Regions from separate parts of the Aerococcus tenax genome, predicted to be linked through region 2. Evidence: riboswitches for the same ligand, from Rfam matches in the RefSeq annotation. Region 2 holds a riboswitch; the other holds the start of a gene.
What was found. A riboswitch is a leader RNA that binds a small molecule or an ion and turns the genes downstream of it on or off. The one in region 2 is predicted to bind FMN.

Region 1: it holds a riboswitch for FMN, as region 2 does, so the genes downstream of both, DBT50_RS07365 (energy-coupling factor ABC transporter ATP-binding protein) here and DBT50_RS03325 (ECF transporter S component) in region 2, are expected to answer to the same signal.

Annotation. Positions count from the first base shown of each region.
Region 1 is NZ_CP127382.2:1,585,240-1,589,665, reverse strand. It holds gene DBT50_RS07370 (acyltransferase family protein) at 117-2,000, shown strand; FMN riboswitch at 2,052-2,177, shown strand; gene DBT50_RS07365 (energy-coupling factor ABC transporter ATP-binding protein) at 2,243-3,082, shown strand; gene DBT50_RS07360 (energy-coupling factor ABC transporter ATP-binding protein) at 3,058-3,936, shown strand; gene DBT50_RS07355 (energy-coupling factor transporter transmembrane component T family protein) at 3,926-4,426, shown strand, end outside.
Region 2 is NZ_CP127382.2:718,854-723,279, reverse strand. It holds gene tnpC (IS66 family transposase) at 1-1,117, opposite strand, end outside; gene tnpB (IS66 family insertion sequence element accessory protein TnpB) at 1,174-1,524, opposite strand; gene DBT50_RS03325 (ECF transporter S component) at 1,852-2,442, opposite strand; FMN riboswitch at 2,551-2,669, opposite strand; gene DBT50_RS03320 (pseudouridine synthase) at 2,725-3,447, opposite strand; gene scpB (SMC-Scp complex subunit ScpB) at 3,447-4,007, opposite strand; gene DBT50_RS03310 (segregation and condensation protein A) at 4,004-4,426, opposite strand, start outside.

The sequences.
Region 1 (4,426 bases), 870 kb from region 2:
TTGTTTTTTATTGAGACATTTTATATGTCTTTTTTTTTGCGCTTTTTTAGTTTTCGATAGAGAATATTTGTTATAATAATAATGTTAATGAACATTCATAGAGAAGAGGTTTCCCCATGCGCCAAGAACGGCTATATTTACCTCAGCTAGATACTCTGAGGCTCTTTGCCATGCTTGCCATCATTTGCTATCATTTCTTCACCAATTCCTTGCCGGGTGGCTTTTTAGCGGTGGATATATTCTTAATCCTATCGGGTTATTTGGTGACCAGTCAGTTAGAACGGCGCTTAAGGGAGGGCAAGTCCTTCAGACTGGGCTGGCAGTTTTTCAGGCGCTTAGGGAAGATGTTTTGGCCCTTGGTCTTTTTTATTATTCTCTTGCTAGCGCTCCTACTCCTTTTTCAAGCTGAGCTGTTAACCAATATTCGCCCAGTGGTCTTTTCCAGCTTGGCCTTTGTCAATAACTGGTATCAGATTGCCATCGGGTCTTCCTATTTTGCTGAATTTCTCCACCCCTCGCTTTTAACCCATCTCTGGTACTTAGGGGTCTACCTACAGTCGCTTGTGGTCTTTTATTTCATCTATGGCTTACTGCGGCGGCGTATGTCTAAGCAGCATTTTACTTATTTCTTGATTGTTTTAGCCTTGATTTCAGTGGCCTGGATGGCTTTTCTCTTTACTCCGGGTCAAGACCCCAGCCGGGCCTATTATGGGACCGATAGCCGCTTATTTTCCTTTTTATTAGGGAGTATCGCTTTCTTAATGGGGGAAGAAATTATAGGCTTCTCATATCGGCTACTTAAGACGTCTTGGACGCCAGACTTAATTGCCCTAGTGACTGCTGGTATATTAGCAGTCTTGATGAAGTTCTTGACGGATTCTTCCATATGGACTTACTACGGGGGTATGTTGGTCTTTGACCTATTGGTAGTCTTATTTGTTTTAGCTATTGTCCAAGACCAATCCTTTATTGGTAAGATTCTTCGCTTTAAGCCCTTGGCCTTTATCGGACGGAAGAATTATTTCGTCTATCTGACCTACTATCCCATCTATATTGTCTTTACTGCCCATGCCAGCCAACAGAACTGGTTTACCATGCAACCTTGGTTACAGGTCTTAGCTATCTTTGTGATTGGCCTTCTCCTAGATGCCTTGGTTAACCAGCGCTTAGTGACAATACCGATTTATTTGCGCCCTAAAGGGGAGCCGCTCCGTTTAATTACTGGTTTTCGTCAAGTCCGGTCTAAGGAGACCCCCTGGTACCAAAAAGTCCTCTTTTGGGGATTTACCCTGGTTCTAGCCCTGGCGCTTTTTGCCTTAGTGACGGCACCCAAGGGCGAAGTGGTGCTCAAGTCTGAGGCTGAAGCCCGAGAGGCCCGTGAAGCGATCGAACAAGCTAACCGGGAAAAGCATACCATTGCTAGTGATAGTGATGAAGATATTGAAAAATACCGGCAATCGCTCAGCCAAGACCAACAAGCCATCGTAAGTGACTTCTCTAATGAGGTCCTCTACCAGGCTAACGGTCTCAGTTTTACCTTCTTAGGAGACTCCTTAACCATCGATGTCTCTAAGGGGATTACGGCCCTCTTCCCACGGTCTAATATTTGTGCCAAGGTGGGACTTCAAGTCTACCAAGCTGGTGAACTAATCGATAGCTTTAGCGCTGAGAATGAGATCCAGGATAAAGTGGTGGTAGACTTAGGCGCCAATGGTGGCTTTACTTCCCAACAAATTAACCAATTACTGAAACGCTTTGAAGGTAAGAAGATTTACCTGGTCAATACCCATGTCAACCGGCCTTGGCGTCAACAAGTCAACGAGGCCTTGAAGGCAACCGCTGATAGTCGAAAGGACTGTCAATTAATTGACTGGTCCACTTACTATGATCAAAATGCCCAAGCCGATTGGCTCAGTCAAGATGGCATCCACTTCTCAAAAGCGGGGGTCAAGGCTTGGACAGACTATGTGGGACGGGCACTAATTGAAGATAATAAGTGATAAATCAGTTGAAATATAGCACTGGTTCCGTTACACTAATAAAAGATTTACAGATATCTTCGGGGCAGGGAGCGTTTCCCGACCGGCGGTAAAAGTCCGCAAGCTATCAAGGGATTGATAGGAATGAACTAGTGTAATTCTAGTACCGACAGTAAAGTCTGATAGGAGAAGAGTGAATACGATAACTATAGCCCCTCCGTTAATTAGAACGGAGGGTTTTATTTTAGAAATGGGGAGAAAACTTGGAGTCGATCATCTCTGTCAAAGATGTTAGCTTTCGCTACGATAAAGAAGAAGACAAACAAACCATCAAACAGGTTTCTTTTGATATCTTTGACCAAGAATGGGTAGCCATTATCGGTCATAATGGCTCAGGAAAATCTACCATGGCCAAACTAATTGATGGGTTATTAGAAGCGGAATCCGGCCAGATTACCGTGGCGGGTTTAGCACTTAATGAAGCCAATGTCTGGACGATCCGGCAAAATATCGGCCTGGTTTTTCAAAATCCTGACAACCAATTCGTTGGAGCCACGGTTGAAGACGATGTGGCTTTTGGCTTAGAGAATGCTGCGGTGCCACACGATGAAATGGTCGAGCGGGTCAATTGGGCCCTAGAAGAGGTCGGCATGTCGGCTTATCGGCAATATGAGCCCAGCAACTTATCAGGAGGGCAAAAACAACGGGTAGCCATTGCAGGCATTATTGCTCTTCAGCCCCGGGTGATTATCTTGGATGAAGCTACCTCCATGTTGGATCCAGAAGGGCGCGAAGAAGTGATGGAAGTTATCCGCCGTCTGAAGGAAAAGAGCCAGCTCACCGTCCTATCTATAACCCATGACTTAAGTGAAGCGGCCAGTGCCGACCGGATTTTGGTTTTTCGTCAGGGAGAAATCGTTAATGAGGGCAAACCGGCAGAAATATTTTCTTATGGGGATAAGTTGATCGATATGGGACTAGGCGTGCCCTTTAGTGTGCAATTAAAAAATGCCCTAGCCCAAGGTGGTTTTTCCTTTGAAAAAGATTATTATACTGAAGAAGGGTTGGTGGACTGGTTATGCAAATTGAATTCCAAGGCGTAAGTTATGCTTATGGGGCAGGTACTCCCTTTGAAACCTTGTCTTTGCATGATGTCAATTTAACCATTCCCGACCAAAGTTTTACCGCCTTTATTGGACATACCGGTAGTGGGAAGTCAACCGCCATCAAACACCTTAACGGCCTCTTAAAGCCTACCCAAGGAACCGTTCAAATTGGTCCAGACCAAGTGACCAAGAACTCTAAAGGAGAAATCCTACGCCGTATTCGTAGCCAAGTAGGGATTGTCTTTCAGTTTCCTGAGTCGCAACTTTTTGAAGAAACCGTCCTCAAAGATGTCATGTTTGGCCCCTTAAACTACGGAGCCAGTGAGGAAGAAGCCCGTCAAAAAGCCATTGAAGCCCTGGACCTGGTTGGTTTGCCAAGTGAATTATATGACCAATCGCCCTTCGACTTATCAGGTGGACAAATGCGCCGGGTAGCCATTGCTGGGATCCTTGCCATGGAGCCCCAGGTCTTAGTCTTGGACGAACCCACAGCTGGTTTGGACCCAAAAGGTCACCGGGATATGATGGCTATGTTCTATCGACTCTATAAGGAACGCCAGTTAACGGTGGTTCTAGTGACCCATCAAATGAATGATGCTGCCCAATATGCCAATCATATTGTCGTGATGAACCGAGGAACGGTGGTCCGTCAAGGGCCCACAGAAGAAATCTTTTCTGATGCTGACTGGCTCAGAGACCATAGCCTGTCACTACCTGATAGTTTAGAATTTAAGGCGGTTTTAGCTGACCAAGCTGGAATTCAACTCCAGGACAATCCGCTAACCGTTGACCAACTCGCGGATAGTATTCTTAACTATTTTGAACTAGGGGAGGTTCAAGATGAAGAATAAATTTATTATGGGACGTTATTTGAACGGTGATTCCCTGGTCCACCGAATGGATCCACGGGCCAAATTGATCATCATGTTCATCTTACTAATCTTTATCTTCTTCGCCAATAATGGCCTGACTTATGGGATCTTAGGCCTCTTAGTGGTGGCCTTTGTCTGGCTGACCGGAATTTCTTTGAAAATTTTTCTCAAAGGGTTAAAGCCCATGATCCTATTGATCCTAATTACGGTGGCCTTGCAGTTATTCTTTACCCGGACAGGGGAAGTTTACTGGCAATGGGGCTTTTTAGCCATCACTGATGAAGGCTTATGGAACGCCTTATTTATCTTTTTACGTTTCGTTTACATTATTTTCATTTCTACCATTCTTACCTTAACCACCAAACCCCTGGATATTACCGATGGCTTGGAAAGTTTGATGAAGCCCTTAAAGAATATTCTACCAGTCCACGAAATTGCCTTAATGCTGTCCATTGCATTACGCTTTGTA
Region 2 (4,426 bases):
ATGAGCTGAGGAATTGACCTTGATATTTTTTAGGTGGTAAGGCATCATAAAACTTTCGTCTTAAATGCGCCCAACAGCCAGCAATAGTCACTCTATTTATTTTTGGATAGACATGCCACATATCGCAATGAATCACACCCTCATATTCAGCCATTCCCTTGGGAAGGTCATTAAAGCCTCGCCCAGGAGAATGGTGGTAGAGATAGATTTGTTGCTGAGTTTCTCGAGAAGAGCACGTTAACCAGTAATAGGTCTTTTCTTTCTCATGCTCAATGACCTTATAACTCGTTTCATCCATATGGATGACTGGCTGTTTGATTAGCTTTCCAGAAAGCAGTCGATAAAGAGGCTCAAAGTAATATTCTGCTGCTTTTTCATGCCAATTAATGAGCGTTTGACGAGAGAGCGGTAAGCCCATCTTTTCCCATTCACCTTCCTGGCGGTAAGCAGGAATTTTCAGCTCATATTTTTGTTGAAGTGAGTGAGAGACAAGACCTGCGGTCGCATAGCTCCCATTAAAGACAGGTTTTGGAACATCCGCACTGATCACCATTTCTTTCCCCGCTTTTTCTGAACAATTCGTACATTTATAGCTATGCTGAATAACATTCTCACAACGAATTTCCGCAGGAACGTAGCGTAACTGTTGGCGAATCTTCTTTTGGCCAATTTCTGCCATTTCTTGTTGACATCCAGAGCAATTGCGATCTTCACCTTCTAAGGTGTAATGAAGATCATAATCAGGAAAATTGTCAAGAATTACTTGTTTACGACCTTTTGGTCGTTTTTTGCGACGATAACTAATCGTTTCAAAAGTTTCATCCTCTTTTTCACTGATCAAATCACTAGCATCGACTTCGAAAAGACTTAGCTGATTATTATCCACTAAGTTTTCTTTCGAACGACCATAGAGCTTTTTCTTCAAATAGTGAATCAATTCATCTTGATGAGCAATCGTTACTTCTTTATTTTTTAGTAGTTTATTCTGATGATTTAATTCATTCTGTTTATTGTCGATGGATGACTGCTGACTGTCGATGACACGTTTTTGATGATTGATCATTTTCTTCAATACTTTAATTTCTTCAAGTAATTGCTGTTCTCTATTTGAAGCCATAGTCATCCTCCTTACTGTTTTTCCTATTTTACCAATTGTTTTGGAAAATGAAAATTTCAATAAAACTTTTTCTTTTGTGTTTTTCTTACAGAACTTTCGATAGAAAAACCATCGAGTAACCATTGCCACTGTTGCTTTGAAATCTGTTTCAATTCTCTATGAGTCTTAGGCCATTGCATTTTACCATCTTCAAATCGTTTGTAGAATAGCCAAAAGCCACTGCCATCCCAATAGAGTGCTTTAAAACGATCATTGCGGGTTCCACAAAATAAAAATAATGACTGACTGAACGGATCCATTTTAAATTCTTCCTGAACAATAGTTGTTAGCGAATCAATTCCTTTCCTTAAATCAGTTTTGCCGTAGGCAATGTAAATATGATGAAGGTCATCCATATTAATAATCATATAAAAACCCTCCTAACTATTAGAAGTATAGTTTGGAGGGCTTACATTTTATAGCCGTGTTTCTATTTGACGCTTACTTTAATCTTAAGGGCATAACCATTCATACAATAAAGGATGATCTAACGACTGAAGATTTAGGTTGGATTTACCAAATGATTAACCAACTCAAATTTTCTTAAAGTCCAGGAAGAAGAATGCCATCTTCACAGCACGAAACATATAAAAACACCAGCTTAAAGAGCCAAGCAGTATTAGCTTCTCATTAAGCTGGTGTCTTTTTTATTTCAATGGCAAGGGATTTACCTAGCGAATAATAACTGCCCTGAACTAAACTAAACGCCGCTTAGCCACAGGTAAGGCAGCCGATAAAACAATAAAGTTAGCTATCGAAATAATCAGACCCTTGAGTAAATTAAAAGGAACTATGCCATAAAGAATATATTCCTGCATGTTAGGAATTTCGAAATTCATCACAGCCATATAGAAGGGAGTAATAACATAGTAGTTAGCCAAGGAAAGGACAAAGGTCATTAATACGCTACCGATTGCAAAAGCAAAGCAGACTTTGACATAGTACTTAGCTCTTTCAACTTGTTTGCTCAAACGAAGGTCATAATTACGTAAAATATAGTAAATTGGCAAGCAATAAGAAAGAGTAGCTATGAAAGAAGCCATATCTCCGATTGGGTAACCTGCATTGCCACCTGTTTGCATATAGTGTAAAAAGTTCCGTACAAAAGCAGCCCCTGCTCCACTCCATGGTCCAAACAAAAAGGTGGTGAATAGGATCGGTACATCAGAAAAATCGACCTTTAAGAAAGGTATAGCAGGCAATATCGGAAAAGAAAACATCATAAGGATAAAGGCAATAGCCCCCATAACTGCGGTAACAATTAACTGACGTGTACTTGTTTTCATAACAATTTCCCCTTTCTTCTTCTCAGTCAGGGTTAATTGTTATTTCTTGAAAATAAAAAATTCCTTTCACCGAAAGTCTTCAATGAAAAGAATTAATTAGTAAGTATTTACTATCTTCTCCCATTCTGACTTTACAGTCGGTACTAGAATTTCACTAGTTCTATCAGCTCACTGATTCGCGGACTATCACCGCCGATCGGGAATCTAACCCTGCCCCGAAGATTTCATTTATTTAATTTTACAAATAAATTATAACCCCATTATAGGAGAAATGCAAGCGTTTTATTTTTGTAAGGCATATTGTTTTAAACGCTCAACTTCAGCTTTTAATAATGGCCGGTATTCACCCACTCCTAGACCTTCAGTCGTTAAAAAGCCATAGCGTTCGCGGTTCAAACGTTTTACGGGATGGCCAACTGCTTCAAGCATCTTACGGACTTGACGATTACGTCCTTCATGAATTGTCAGCTCAACGGTTGCATTTTCCTTAGCAGCCTTATTTTTCCGAATGCGTGCCCTAGCCTTAGCGGTTTTCTGCCCGTCTATCACTAGACCTTCTTCTAAGCGCTTAAGAGCATCGGGACTAGGATAGCCCTTTACCTTAGCCACGTAGACCTTATCAATTTCGTAACGAGGATGCATTAATAAATTAGCAAATTCCCCATCATTGGTTAAAAGTAAGACTCCAGTCGTATGATAATCTAAACGCCCGATAGGATAAATACGTTGGGGGATCTCTTTAAAATAATCAACCACTACTTTTCTGCCCTTATCATCAGCAACAGAAGAAATGACCCCATCCGGCTTATTAAATAAGTAGTAAACGGGTTCTTCTTTATATATAGGCACCTGGTCAACTTCAACGAGGTCCTTCTTGGTGACCTTAGTGCCGAGTTCAGTAACCACCTGGCCGTTGACCTGCACCCGGCCAGCAAGGATTAATTTTTCGGCATCACGTCTCGAAGCCACACCAGCATGGGCAATGACCTTTTGTAATCTTTCCATTATTTATCTCCTTCTTCATCAAATAAGCCCTTATCTTCCTCATCTTCAGGTAAAAGCGATGATATATCAGGGAGGTCAGCTATTGAATTCAATCCAAAATATTGATAAAAATAATTAGTTACTTGGTAAAGAATCGGACGTCCAGGTCCCTCTTTTCGCCCTGCTTCTTCAATCAAGTCATGCAATAAGAGGCGTTTAATCATGGCTTGCGATTGAACTCCCCTGATTTCATCAATTTCTAATCGGGTAATTGGGCCTTGGTAGGCAATCACTGCCAAGGTTTCCAAGGCTTGTTGGGACAGCTTCAAAGCAAAAGGACTGACTGCATATTTTTGGATTAAGTCAGCATAGATCTTTTGAGTCAGTAATTGATAGCGCCCCCCTAGACATACTAATTCTAGCCCCCGCTGACTATCAGTTTTTAATTTTTTGTCTAAGTTCCATAAACTATACTGGACCTTTTCTTTAGAAAGATCTAAAAGATTAGCTAGTTCCTCTAGGCTAAGGCCTTCCTCACCAGCAACGAATAATAAACTTTCGCAAGCACCCTCAATGGTCAATCCCCATCATCCTTCTTTTGTATGCTTATATCTGCAGCAATCTGATCTTGCTGGATAAGTAATTTTCCTTGTTTAACTAATTGTAACAGAGCCAGAAAATAAGTCACCACTTTCTCTCTGTTAGGCTGATTCGAACTCAGCAAAGAAAAAAAGGACAAGTGGTCTGACTCTTGGTCCAAGGCTTCTTCGATACTCGTAATTGCCTCATTAATAGTAAAAGTTTCCCCTTTTACAGTTCTTTCAAGTGGTTGTTCCTGCTTCAAGCGTAAAAACATTTTTTTAAAGGCCAATAAGAGGTCTTCACTGCTTACTTCGTTTTCAGGTAAAGGCACAACGGCTTGTAAATCCGAGAGGTCACTGGCCTCTTTAGAGTAACTCAAAGACCGGTCAGCTTGTTTTTCTTCTAAGATCGCTGAGAC